DNA from 4 places in the Mesorhizobium sp. AA23 genome. Region 1 is predicted to be linked to each of the others. Evidence: riboswitches for the same ligand, from Rfam matches in the RefSeq annotation. Region 1 holds a riboswitch; each other region holds the start of a gene.
The links. Region 1 has a riboswitch for cobalamin ahead of A9K66_RS14905 (HoxN/HupN/NixA family nickel/cobalt transporter). Riboswitches for the same ligand answer to the same signal wherever they lie in the genome.

Region 1 (3,370 bases):
CCTCGCCGTAGCGCCGTACGCCGAATGGCTTGCGCTGCTCCCATTTTTGCTTTCCCCTTCCCCGCTTTTTTAGAACAGAAAAGCGCCAGCTTTTCTGTTCTGGACTCTGGATATTTGGACTGGATACTGGCTTATGGATTATGGGACTTATCCCAGGCCTTAACCCCTGGCTTATCCAAGCGCAGAATTCCGTCACACTTCCAAAGGCTTGGGCTACGGGTCCTCAGCATGCCTTTGAAGCGCGTGCGCACGGGCCGGCTATCTCCTGTTGCTGTCTGGCCAACAGTGAACAAAATAGGAACAAAAATGTCAAGGCGAGCACCGCTGCCGTCATCGGCTTCCCGATGCCGAGGCATTCAAGGAGGCAGGCTGGCAGCCCGCCGGCGTCTGATGGCAGAGAGATGCGGCTGGTCTGCTGCAGCCAGCCGCAGCCGGCGGTTTATGAATTCTTTGCTGCGGATGCGCTCTCCACATCATCCAGCCCCTTGGCCTTGTAGACGAGGTAGGAGATCGCCCAGGCGGCGATGAAGATGCCGATAATGGCGAAGCCCAGATTGTTGAAATTGTCGTTGAGCGTGCCGACGCCGTTCCAGAAGCCGCCCGACAGACCGAGCTTGCCACCGATCAGGCCGAGCGCCTCGATGCCGCCGATCAGTACTGCGACAAGGACCGACACCAGGGTGATCGTCATGTTGTAGTACAGTTTGCGGATCGGCTTGACAAAGGCCCACTCATAGGCGCCGAGCATCATCACACCATCGGTCGTGTCGACCAGTGACATACCGGCCGCGAAAAGCACCGGGAAGACCAGAATGGCTTCGAACGGCACGCCCTTGGCCGCTTGTGCCGCGGACACGCCGAACATGGCGACTTCGGTCGCGGTGTCGAAGCCAAGGCCGAAGAGGAAACCAAGTGGGAACATGTGCCAGCTCTGCGACACCAGCCGGAACATCGGGCGGAAGACGCGGGCCAGGAAGCCGCGATTGTTGAGCAGCAGGTCCAGATCCTCCTCGACAAACGCCCCACTGGCCCGCACCCGCCGATAGCTTCTGTAGATCGACAAGAAGATGACGATGTTCATCGCCGCGATGGCGAGCAGGAAGAGTGCGGAAATGCCGGTACTGATCGTGCCGCCAATCTCCTGAAGGCTCTGGAAACGGCCGAGCAGGGACGTTGCCGCCGCGATAGCCGCAGCGACGATGACGACGATCGTCGAATGGCCGAGTGCGAAAAAGAAACCGACGGAGACCGGCCGTTTGCCGTTCTGCATCAGCTTGCGCGTGACATTGTCGATGGCCGCTATGTGGTCGGCATCGACGGCATGGCGCAAGCCGAGGCCATAAATGACGAGAGCGACGCCAAGCAATGTCGGCTTGTCGTGGAAGGCGACGAAAGCCCACAGCCACGCCCCGACGTTGAGAATGGCGAGCGCCCCGTAGATTGTAATCAGCCTGGCCTTCAGGTCCGGCGCGGTTTTGTTCAGCATTTTCGATAGTTGGATCAGCATGGTTCTGCCTTTGACGTTGCCTGTCATCGCAGGGAACTCGCCCCGCCCTCCGGCCAGGCGCGCACACCGGATCACCCCGTCCGATGTTCTGCTTTGACGTCCATGATGGCAGGTCTCCTGGCTCGCGGATTCCCGCCGCTTTCGCCTTCCCGGCCCATGCAGCCAGTGGCATCGTGAAACCGGCACGCCGCTTACAGTTGCGGGGGCAGCCACGGCTTTGGATTTCTCCGCACCGCGTTCCCTTTTGATCCCCGAAGGGAACCATCGGCGCGAATTCGCCACACCGCGATTGGCCAGTCAATTAACAACTCCGACGGCCAGCGGCCTCTCACGCCATCGTGACGAGAGGGCTGCGCCCCCCCTCACACCCCCAGCGTCGGCTCGGTATTCACCTCCAGCGCCTCTTCCGCCTCGTCCTCTTCGCCAAGCACGTCGCCCTTCACCGGCAGCGCCTGGCCGATCCAGATCGGGTCGATAAGGTGGTCGCGCTTGGGGTTGGTGGTGTTCGGATGGATGAGGATGCTTAGGCCGCCATGGTTCAGCATCAGCCAGGGAACCAGCGTGGCAAAGATCTCGGTGGCGAAGGAGACCTGGTACATGGCTTGCTTGTGCGGGCCGACTGGCTCGTCGCGCCAATTGCCCAGGCGCACGCGGAAACGCTCTGCGATGCGCTGGCGAAGCCATTCGGCGTGCTGCCGCTCGGCCTCCCCGCCGTAGTAGATATGGGCGTGATAGCTGGCGATCTCGGCGATTGGCCTGACTTCGTTCATCGCGATGCTCCCCTTCGATGATTTTTTTGCGCCCGGCGGAACTCTAGCCGAAGCGCGGGCGCCTTGTCTGCAGCCGGCTGAGGTCCGCGCCTGCGGTCGGCAGGGTTATCGGATATGGCGCTCCCCCGCTCCGCCTCGGCTGCGCCGAGCCACCTCTTCCCCACCTTGTGGGGCGGGAAATGCCAACCGCCGAGGTTGCAACCGGCAGGAAGGATGGCAACGGCCGTTGTGCCTTTGCCTAAATCACCGCGGTGACCGCGCCCTTCGCATTTAGGCGACAGCCGACTTTCGCCTGCCTCACTTCGATGCCGCCTCGCCCGTCATAGTCTATGCGCACCTCGATCGGCGCGTTGAGCCCGCTTCGGCGTTGACGCAAGGGGCCGGCGCTGACCGTGTAAACACGCACGGCGCCGAGGGGCTTGGCGGCCGCCGCGATCGCGGCGCGACAGGCGCGCACTACGGCGGCCGGCGTGCCGGATATCGCCTTCGGAGGTGACAGCGGCGCGATGCGATAGCCTTTGGTGACCCGCCGGAGGTCGCCGCCGGCGGATCTGGAGGGCCTCAGCACTGGAGGCAGCACAATGGTCTGCGTCGCGCTTTTGGCCAAAGCAGGGGCTGTCGGCACCGCGGCCGGGTTCTGCGCAGAGGCAGCCGATCCGCTGACGGCGGAAGGATCGTCGCCCGCGGCGGCGGCGCCCACGCTTGTCGACACGCCTGTACTGGTGCTGCCCAGATTGCCGCCGGCATTGACGCCGAGCGATCCGCCGCCGGTCGATGCGCCGACGTTTGCGCCGCCGACACCGTCGGCACTGGCGCCCACGCCCGCCGACACGCCTTGCGAACCGGCGCCCAATCCGGCGCCCACGCCGATGCCGCCGACCTTGCCGCCGACGCCGACGTCAAGCGCCGAAGCAGGCCCGATCGGGATGGCGATCGCCAGCGCGGCTGCTAGGTATTTTTTCATGGCCAGACCTTTGTTCCAAGGCCAACCTTGTGTGGCTCCTCATCGAGCGTCCGCTCGACAGCGGTCTGCGAAGCCTTCGTCGCGCGAATGCGCCGAGCGATGGCTACTTCTCGCCCTGCCAGGCATCGG
Region 2 (3,370 bases), on a different contig from region 1:
AGTGAATGTCGTAGACCCCAGGACCGATGTCGTTCGGATACTTGAAGGTTCGAAGCGTATCGAGCAGTTCCATCTGCGAGCGCGAGGTTTCAATGGAGATCACATCGGCATCCATTACGGCAATCGCGTCCACGATATCGCCGAACTCGGAGTAGCACATATGGGTGTGGATCTGGGTCGCATCGCCGACGGCCGTTGAAGCCAGCCGGAAGCATTCGACGGCCCAGTCGAGATAGGCCTCCCAGTCGGCCGCGCGCAGCGGCAAGCCCTCCCGCAGTGCGGCTTCGTCGATCTGGATCATCTTGGCGCCGGCCTTTTCGAGGTCGCTCACTTCATCGCGAATGGCAAGCGCGACCTGGCGGCAGACGGCTGAGCGCGGAAGGTCGTCTCGGACGAAGGACCAGTTGAGGATCGTCACCGGGCCGGTAAGCATGCCCTTCACTGGCTTATGCGTTAGCGACTGGGCATATCGCCACCAATTTAGTGTCATCGGATTTTGTCGCGACACATCTCCAATGATGATCGGGGGTCGCACAAAGCGCGAGCCATAGCTCTGCACCCATCCGTGTTGCGTGAAGGCGAAGCCGCAGAGCTGCTCGGCGAAATACTGTACCATATCGTTGCGCTCGAATTCGCCGTGGACCAGCACGTCGAGTCCAATCTCTTCTTGCCAGCGAACGGGGCTTTTATCTCTTTCTTCAGGAACGCTTCATAGTCGATGTAACTCAGCTGGCCTTTGGCATGAGCTGCCCGCGCCTTGCGAATCTCGGCTGTTTGCGGGAAGGAGCCGATCGTCGTGGTGGGGAAGGAGGGCAAGCCAAACGCGTCGGCCTGAAGCTTGGAGCGGACGGCAAATGCGCTCTTCCGGCGCGTCATGCCGACCTTGATGCTGGCGATCCGGCCTTCGACGAGCGGATCATTCACCTTCGCGGATGTCGCGCGAACGGCGGCAGCCTCAGCCGACGCCTCCAGTTCGGCGGCAACTGCGTCCCGGCCTTCGGCCAGGGCACGGGCGAGCACGACCAGCTCGTCGGTCTTTTGCGCTGCGAAGGCGAGCCACGACCTCACATCCGCATCGAGTGCCGTCTCCATGTCCAGGTCGATCGGCACATGCAGCATCGAGCAGGACGGGGCAATCTCCACCCGCTCCAGCGGCCAACCGGCGACGATCGACTTGATACGGTCAAGTATGGCAGGCAGGTTCGCGCGCCAGACGTTGCGGCCGTCGATCAGCCCGAGCGAGAGCACAAGTTCCTTCCGCGCGAGCCGGCCGATGGCCTCCAACTGCTCTGGAGCGCGCACGAGATCCACGTGCAGTCCCGCCACGGGAAGAGAAATTGCTGTCTCGAGATTGTCTCCCAGCGATCCGAAATAGGTAGCGACCATGATCTTCAACTCGGGTGCTGCTTTCGACAGCCGGGAGTAGGCGAATTGGAGCGCATCCCGTTCGTTGGGAATCAGATCGAGCACGAGCGCCGGCTCATCGATCTGCACCCAATCGGCTCCCGCGAGCTTTAGCCTCTGCAGGAGCTCCTCGTAGACAGGCAGCAGCCGTGGCAGGAGCGCGATAGGGTTGAAACCTTCCCCAGGTGACTTCGCCAACTTGAGAAAGGTAACCGGTCCAAGCAGGACCGGGCGGGTGTGGATGCCGAGCGCCTTGGCCTCGAGGAAATGATCCACCGGTTTCGCCGACGAGAGGGCAAAGCTCTGATCGTCCGTGAGTTCCGGCACAATGTAGTGGTAGTTGGTGTCGAACCATTTGGTCATTTCCATCGCGGCAAGCCCATGCCCATTGGCCGCATGCTCGTCACCGGCATGTCCACAATCCGCGGCCTGACCTTGATTGCCGCGCGCCATGGCGAAATAGATATCGAGTGGGACCTCGCCGCCAGTCCAGGCGTATCGTGCCGGCACGGCGCCGACCATGGCGACTGTGTCGAGCACATGGTCATAAAGTGAGAAATCGTTGGACGGGATTTTCGACACGCCGCGATCGTGCTGCTCCCTCCAGCTAGCGGCACGCAGCGTCTTCGCCGTCGCGAGCAAGTCGGCAGCAGGAGATTTTCCGGACCAGTAGTTTTCAAGCGCGAATTTGAGTTCCCGCCGTCGACCGATACGCGGCACGCCGAGCGTTGCTACAGGAATTCGTTGAGAGACAGTCATGCCATACCCCGATGGTTGGGGCGGGGGACAAGGAACGCGGGTTAGGCGGCACGAAGCCGAGTCACCGCGACCACCAGACACCCCGTCCGTGGACGTTGTTCGTCGTGGCAGGTCTCCTGGCTCGCGGGTCAAAGCCTCTGCCCGTCTTCCCGAGGCCATTCGCCTCAGTGACATCAATGGGCTTGGCTCGCCGCTAACAGTTGCGGGGGCAGCGCCGGCATCGCACCGGCTTCCCTCTTAGCTCCGCCACGGCAGTGCCGCGCGGAGAACCATGACATGCGCACAATCACAGCCGCTTCGCTCCCTGTCAATGCCACATAACGAGATGTTTATGTGATTATGCGAATAGCGCCTTGCGCTGGTCGGTCTCTTTGGCCCAAGCCGCATACGATGCGGCTTCTCATCAGTGCAGGCTCGGAGAGGTCCTTGCCCCCATCGGCGACGCCGGACCAGATCGAGGTCCCCAGGCTCAAAGTGTAAGTCGGTCCAGTTCGTCACGGTCCGCCGGGAATTCCAGTAGTTGTTCCCGCTCGGCTTCGCTGAGCGTGGTTGCGCATTCGCCCACCGACGCGCCGATGACCATGACCGGAAGCGGAAAGGCGAGGTGGCGCCGCAGGTAGGCGGGCTGGGGCTGGGCCGCCAGCGTCTTGAACAACTGCGTGCCGATGGCCTCGACCCGCTGCGCGAGCAGCTTCACCCCGCGGGTTGTTGAAGGCCCGCGCCACGATCGTGCGTAACCGGTCATGCTCGCCACCCGCGCGCGACCAGTCACCCCGGTGAACCTGCTAGGCACCGCGTTGACGTAACCCGAATCCTCAGTGATCACCCCCAATGCCCGCAGGCGGAGCTGCCAGGGGCGCGGCCATTCAATCGAGGCACCCTCCTGCGTGCCGCAAGGATTTCCGGAAGGTCTGCCGCGACGGCTTGCCGGCCTACCAGCAACAGGACGATGGCCGCTGTGACTCCGCGCGATAGGTTCATTCGCTTGTTGCGATAATGTTGTTTCCTTCATCGTTCGAAACCACTGAGAATAGTTCTGCTGTGTTGATGGTATTTCAGAGAACTGGCGCATTATCCGCAAATGTTGCACGAGTTGTTTGCAGAACTCTCGCGGATTAACGACCTGTACTCGCTTCTTCGAAGTTCGCCCTTGTGGAGCTGTCGGTCGTTAATTAACGCTATCGGGCGTGCCAGCCGATTGCGCTGC
Region 3 (3,370 bases), on a different contig from region 1:
TCGTCGAGCGAGGCGGATGTCGTGGTGAGGATGTGCATCGCGGTTCGGTCTTGCCTCAGCCGGCGAGGATACGCTCGATCGCCGGGCGGTTCAGCCCCTTGAGGCCGATGACGACGAGCCGCGATCGGCGGTCGTCGTCCGGCGTCCAGGCGCGGTCGTAATAGTGGTTGACGCGCGGGCCGACGGCCTGGAGCAGCAGCCGCATCGGCTTGCCACCCACCTCGACAAAGCCTTTGACGCGCAGAACGTTTTCCTGCTCGGCGGCGAGAGCGACGCGCTTTGCCAGCTCATCCGGACTGGCGATGGACGGGATATCGAGGACGAAGGAGTCGAAATCGTCATGCTCATGGTCGAGCTCGTCATCGTGATGGGTCTTGCGGTTCTCGATGTCGTCCTCGACGGCGAGGCCAAGACCGAGCAGCACCGACGGGTCGACCTTGCCCTGTGCGGTCGGCACGACCTTGACCGCGCGCGCCACGTGCTCGCCGATGACGGCATTGGCGCGCTCCGAGCCGGCCGCGTCCATCAGATCGCTCTTCGACAGGATGATGAGGTCGGCGCAAGCGATCTGGTCCTGGAACACCTCTTCGACCGGATCATCGTGGTCGAGCGAGTCGTCGGCGGCGCGCTGCGCCTGCAAGGCGTCTAGGTCGGAGGCGACGCGGCCGTCGGCCAGCGCCGGACCGTCGACCACGGCGATGACGCCATCGACCGTGACGCGGCTCTTCACCGTCGGCCACTGGAAGGCCTGGACGAGCGGCTTCGGCAAAGCGAGGCCGGAGGTTTCGATCAGGATGTGGTCGACCTTCGGCGTGCGCGACAGGATCCGGTCGAGCGCCGGCACGAAATCGTCGGCGACGGTGCAGCAGATGCAGCCATTGGCGAGCTCGACGATATTTTCCTCTGGGCAGGTGTCGATGCCGCAGCCTTTCAGGATCTCACCGTCGATGCCGACATCGCCGAATTCGTTAACGATGATCGCCAGCCGCTTGCCCTTGGCGTTTTCGAGCAGGTTGCGGATCAGCGTGGTCTTGCCGGCGCCGAGAAAGCCGGTGACGACAGTGCAGGGAACACGGGAGAGGGATGCGGTCATGTCAGTCCTTCAGCAGGTCGAGGGGAGGGAGGCGGGCAACCAGGCCGCGCTTGAGGGAATCGGGCCGGCCTCGCCAGGGGATGAGGCCGTCGGTCGAGGTGGCAAAGAGCTTTGCGCCGGTGACGAGGTCGGCCCCGCTGGTCGTTTCCAGGTCACCGAAGACATAGCTCCAGCAGCCGTCGCGCAGCAGCGCCGCGCTCAGGCGGCGTTTGCAATTGCCGAGACACTCGACGGTGCGGATGCGGATTTTCTCGTCCGGCGCGGCGCGGCGCGCGTCTTCGGCAAGGAGGGCGCCGGCGCGCGGATGCGCGTCCGAACCGGTCTCATCGCGGCAGGAGGAGCAGACGATGACGGTCACTTCCGATAGCGCGTCGCGGGGTTCGGACGAAATGTCCGCGGTACTAGCCGGAAAACTGACGTTGCAATCCAAAACCAGGCTCCTTGCCCGGAAAACCCGCCGAGCGATCGGATTCTCATGTCTCAGACGGCAGGTCTCCTGGCTCGCGGGTCGTCGCCTTACGCCGCCTTCCCGGGAACATCCCAGTGGTTTTCGGCTGAGGCTCGTCGCTCACAGTTGCGGGGACAGCCGCGGATTTGGGTTTTCCCGCACCGCATTCCCTCTGGCTCCTCCCCTTGCCGGGAGGAGACCGTCTGCGGCGGATTTAGGCTTAGAGGTGCTGGCATGTCAACGCGCGGCTACGACACCGAAATGTCGGTCAACGCCGGCCCAAGGTCGCCGGCCGGCGTCACCTCGATGGTTTCCAAGCCGAGCCATGCCTGCATCTGTTTCAACTCACCGAAGAGCTGTGCGGCCGTTTCGGCGGGAGCGCCGGCTTCGGCAAAAGCCGCATGGACGCGCAGCACGCCGGCCGGCCGGTCAGCTCTCAAATCGACCCGGGCAACGATCCGGTCGCCGAGCAGGAAAGGCAGCACGTAGTAGCCGTACTGGCGCTTCTCGGCCGGCGTGTAGATCTCGATGCGGTAGCGGAAGCCGAAGAGTTTTTCCGTCCGGGTGCGTTCGAATACCACCGGATCGAAGGGCGCGAGCAGGGCGCGGGCCTCGATGCGGCGCGGAAAGCGGGCGTCCTTGTGGAGATAGGCGGGCTTGTCCCAGCCTTCGACCTTCACCGGCAGCAGTTCGCCCATCTCGACCAGTTCCTCGATTCTGGCTCTCGTATCGCCAGGCGCCAGGCGGAAATAGTCACGCAGATCGCCATAGGTGGCGATGCCATGGGCGCGGGCGGAAATGCGCAGCAATTGGCGATGCGCGTCCTCGACCGAGGGCACCGGCAGGTCGAGGATGGCCGGCGGCAGAACCCGCTCGGGCAGGTCGTAATAGCGCTCGAATCCTCGCCGGTAGGCGGTGGTGATGCGCCCGGCCCAGAACAGCCATTCGAAAGCGTGCTTGGCCTCGCTCCAGCCCCACCATCCGCCATTGCCCTTGTGGCCTTCGATGTCGGAGGCGGCGATCGGCCCGCGTTCCGCGACTTGCCCGTAGATCTCCTCGATCATCGCCTTGCGCTCGCGGCCCCATTTGGCGAGGCCGAGATACATTTCCTCGCCTTTCTCGGCCCGCTGCATGCGCCAGCGCATCAACGGATAGGTCTCGACGGGCAGGAAGGAAGCCTCATGGGCCCAGTATTCGAAGACGGTTCGCTTGCGCGTGACGGCCGCGTTGTCGAGCAGCGCAAGGGGGTAGGGGCCGAGGCGCGAGTAGAGCGGCATATAGTGGGCGCGCACCACGGCGCTGACGGAATCGATCTGCAGCAGGCCAGTTCGGGAAAGCACACGGGCGAGATGGCGACGATCGGGCGTGCCGGCCGGCCGCGCATCGGTAAAACCCTGCGCGCCGAGCGCAATGCGCCTTGCTGCGGCGAGCGAGATCTTTTCTTTCATCCAGCTACCTTGCCCTGATCCTTTGCCGGGATTTCCAGTCGGTGATTCCGGCCATGCTAACAGGCAAATGGCGGGAGATATGTCAGGATAGAAAAGTGGAGTGAAACATGAAGGAAATCAAACAGGAGCGGATCGGACCAGTTTCTTCCGATATGGCGTCCAGGGCCGGATTTTGAACAAGGTTTGACTTGCGTCGCCGAAACCGCTGCGCTAACCCTCGCCGCGTCGCAGCATAGGCCACCTAAAACGGTTCAGCGGGTTAAACTGTCACGCTTCCGCCTTAGAGTCCGTTGCTGTAATCAAAGTGAACTGGCCGCCGAAGGAAAGTCGCCGCATGAGCGCACTCCTAAGTTCGTATCTGCCCATCGTGCTCTTCATCGC
Region 4 (3,370 bases), on a different contig from region 1:
AACCGCAGAAAGCCGCGTTTGCAGGCGGCCTCACCTGAATATCAATACACCTCACTCGGCGTCGAGCGGCTCCGTTCCAACCGGCTTGCCGTCGCGCGAGAGCCTGATCTTCTCGACCTTGTCCTCGGCGGCCTTGAGCAAGCGGTCGCAATGAGCCTTCAGCGCCTCGCCGCGCTCGTAGATCTTGATCGACTGGTCGAGCGGAACGTCGCCGCGCTCCAGATCATCGACGATCTTCTCCAGCGCGTCGAGCGCCTGTTCGAAGCTCATCACCTTGACGTCTTGGTTAGCTTCATCAGCCATCATTCATCCCTTCATCAGCCGCCCGACATGGGCGGCGACCGAAAATGCCAATCCTTGCAGATCGTAACCGCCCTCCAGCAGGCTGACGAGCCGGTTGCCGCTGTGGCGCCCGGCGCGCTCCATCAGCTGGCCGGTCGCCCAGTCGAAATCATCCTCGGTCAGGTTGATCGCGGCCAGCGGATCGCGATGGTGCGCATCGAAACCGGCGGAAATGATGATCAGATCCGGCTGGAAGGCGTCGATCGACGGCAGCACGCGCGACAGGAAGGCGTCGCGGAACGTGTCGCTGCCGGTGCTCGGCGCAAGCGGCGCGTTGACGATGTTGCCGGCGCCGGTCTCGCTCTTGGCACCGGTGCCCGGATAAAGCGGCATCTGGTGGGTCGAGCAATAGAGCACCGACGGATCGTCCCAGAAAATGTCCTGCGTGCCGTTGCCGTGATGCACATCCCAATCGACGATGGCGACGCGCTCGGCCAGATGCTTCTCCTGCGCATAACGGGCGGCGATCGCCGCGGTGTTGAACAGGCAAAAGCCCATCGCGGTCGCTTTTTCGGCGTGATGGCCGGGCGGACGCGCGGCAACGAAGACATTGGCGGCACGGCCCTCGAACACATCGTCGACGGCGGCGTTCGCCGCGCCGATCGCCGTCACCGCGGCCTGCCAGCTTTTCGGGCTGGCGCTGGTGTCGGCATCGATCGAGACGATCCCCGTCTCGGGAATCGCAGCGCGGACACGGCCGACGAAATCCTCCGGATGCGCGTAAAGGATAGTCGCCTCGTCGCCTTCCGGCGCCTCGACGCGGTCGAGGGCCGAAAAAGCCTCGTCGTCGAGCACGCGCTCGATGGCGCGCAAACGGTCGGGCCGCTCGGGGTGGCCGGCCGGCGTGAGGTGTTCCAGGAATACCGGATGAGTGTAAAGACGAGTGGTCATGGCGCCTAATCTAGGCACCTGTCGCACGGATAGCCATGTTTCAGCGCCGAATGATTGGGGAAATCGCGCCCAATCGTGTCGCTGGCGGCATTGGCCCGGCCTCGGCTTCGCGATAAGGTCGCGTCGCTGCCTGGTGCCCGCAACGCGGGAGAATCGGGAACACGGTTGAAATCCGTGGCGTGCCCAACGCTGTGAGGGGGACCGCGCCGGCAAACGCCACTGTCCCAGACGGGAAGGCGCCGGATGCGGGTCGATCCCGAGCCAGAAGACCGGCCCGGCAGACATGGTCATCCGCATGGTCAGGCGGAGGACTGCTTATCGCAAGGGGACAAGCGATGCAGGCACGAACAGCCGCCGCCGGCGGCGATGACTTTGACCAATTGGCGCGCGACGCCGTCTACCGGGCCATGTTCACCCGGCGCGACGTGCGCAGCCATTTCCTTACCGACGATCTCGACGACGGCGTTTTGGCGCGGCTGCTCACCGCGGCACACCACGCGCCGTCGGTCGGCTACATGCAGCCCTGGAACTTCATCATCATCCGGGACGCCACAAGGCGGCGGCAGGTGCGCGACCTTTTCCTCGCCGCGCGCGAACAGGAACTGCCGGCGATCGAGGTGGAGCGGCGGGCGCTCTACCGCAAGCTGAAGCTCGAGGGCATCTGCGAAAGCGCGCTCAACCTCTGCATCACCTGCGACCGCCAGCGCTCGAAGAACTCGCCGCTCGGGCGCTGGCACAATCCGGAGATGGACCTCTACAGCACCGTCTGCGCGGTGCAGAATTTCTGGCTCGCGGCGCGGGCGGAAGGCGTCGGGGTTGGCTGGGTGAGCATCATCGAGCCCGAAGCGCTGAAGCGACTGCTGTCGATCCCCGAGCACGTCACGCCGATCGCCTATCTCTGCGTCGGCCGCGTCTCGGAATTCGCGCCAAGGCCCGACCTCGAAGCGCATGGCTGGGGCAAGCGCCTGCCGCTGCCCGAGCTGGTGATGAGCGAGACCTTTTGCGGCGCCGGCGAGGCGCCGCTCAAATCGGCGATCGCTCGTCTCGGAGAACGATTGAAGCCTTAGAACCGCTCGGCGTTCCATAGACCCGCACCAACCGCAACGCGCCATCGCGCTTCGCGTTTGCGCAATGGCGCATTGGCAGGCCTGACCGTCGTTGCCCGCTCTCAGAAACCGGGGATTGTTCGCGCATCGCTTGACAACGTGACGGTTCTTCTTGGCGTGATTGGGCCGGATCTCCGCACTCGCTTCCTCACGGCTAACCCTGTGCCAAGCGATGTCGTTCTCGGGCTTCAACGTCTCGCGAATTCACCGGCGTTCGCAATTAAATTCTGTCTTCTCATGTGAATAGGCAGATTGAGCTGGGCTACGGCGCTTATTGTCGGGCCACAGATGAGACCCGGCGCGTTCCCATGAATTTTTTTGCAATAGATCGGTCCGCCGAACATGAGGACGAAGCGGAATGGGAGCGCATCCGCGCAAAATACCCCCCGCAAGAACCACTCCTCAACTTGAACAACGCCGCGGTCAGTCCCCCACCGACTGTTGTCGAGGAAGCGACGGTTGACGCCTACCGCTTCATCAGTCGCAATCCCGACTACAATATGTGGAGCAAGCTCGACACAGCACTTCCTCATATCAAACGCGAGCTGGCGGAACTGATCGATTGCAGCCCCGGAGAGATCGCGCTGAACCGGAATTCGTCGGAGGGTCTTTCGACAGCGATCTTCGGAATACCGGTGACTAAGGGCGATCAAGTGCTGATCTCGCCTTGGGACTACCCCAGCGTTCGTGCGGGCTGGCTGCAGCGGCAACAGCGCGAGGGCATCGAGGTTGTAAACTGCACATTCGACCTCATGGACAGCGACGACGACATCATCGAATCCTATGTTCAGGCGATGACCCCGCGTACCCGCGTCCTGCAGCTGACTCACATGTACCACTGGAACGGGCGTGTCCTGCCGGTGAACCGGCTCTGCGAAATCGCGCGGGAGCGCGACATCATGACTGTCGTCGACGGTGCCCAGACTTTTGCTCAGATGCCTGTCAGCTTCCGCGAACTCGATTGCGATTTTTTTGTCACCAGCCTGCACAAGTGGCTCGGTGCTCCTATCGGCAACGGGATGCTGGTCGTC

Region 2: linked by a shared signal. The riboswitch ahead of metE (5-methyltetrahydropteroyltriglutamate--homocysteine S-methyltransferase) and the one ahead of A9K66_RS14905 (HoxN/HupN/NixA family nickel/cobalt transporter) in region 1 are both predicted to bind cobalamin.
Region 3: linked by a shared signal. The riboswitch ahead of A9K66_RS25650 (DUF1636 family protein) and the one ahead of A9K66_RS14905 (HoxN/HupN/NixA family nickel/cobalt transporter) in region 1 are both predicted to bind cobalamin.
Region 4: linked by a shared signal. The riboswitch ahead of bluB (5,6-dimethylbenzimidazole synthase) and the one ahead of A9K66_RS14905 (HoxN/HupN/NixA family nickel/cobalt transporter) in region 1 are both predicted to bind cobalamin.

What each region holds. Positions count from the first base shown of each region.
Region 1 covers NZ_LYTP01000013.1:1,680-5,049, reverse strand. The annotation lists gene A9K66_RS14905 (HoxN/HupN/NixA family nickel/cobalt transporter) at 440-1,507, opposite strand; cobalamin riboswitch at 1,597-1,788, opposite strand; gene A9K66_RS14900 (DOPA 4,5-dioxygenase family protein) at 1,870-2,277, opposite strand; gene A9K66_RS14895 (hypothetical protein) at 2,516-3,241, opposite strand.
Region 2 covers NZ_LYTP01000007.1:205-3,574, reverse strand. The annotation lists partial or broken gene metE (5-methyltetrahydropteroyltriglutamate--homocysteine S-methyltransferase) at 1-2,163, opposite strand, end outside; cobalamin riboswitch at 2,252-2,452, opposite strand; partial or broken gene A9K66_RS29190 (cytochrome) at 2,723-2,918, opposite strand.
Region 3 covers NZ_LYTP01000031.1:4,488-7,857, forward strand. The annotation lists gene cobN (cobaltochelatase subunit CobN) at 1-38, opposite strand, end outside; gene cobW (cobalamin biosynthesis protein CobW) at 56-1,093, opposite strand; gene A9K66_RS25650 (DUF1636 family protein) at 1,095-1,523, opposite strand; cobalamin riboswitch at 1,562-1,760, opposite strand; gene A9K66_RS25655 (winged helix-turn-helix domain-containing protein) at 1,790-2,989, opposite strand; gene A9K66_RS25660 (NADH-quinone oxidoreductase subunit A) at 3,324-3,370, shown strand, end outside.
Region 4 covers NZ_LYTP01000028.1:397,349-400,718, reverse strand. The annotation lists gene A9K66_RS21660 (exodeoxyribonuclease VII small subunit) at 52-303, opposite strand; gene A9K66_RS21655 (histone deacetylase family protein) at 307-1,233, opposite strand; cobalamin riboswitch at 1,348-1,526, shown strand; gene bluB (5,6-dimethylbenzimidazole synthase) at 1,569-2,300, shown strand; gene A9K66_RS21645 (aminotransferase class V-fold PLP-dependent enzyme) at 2,648-3,370, shown strand, end outside.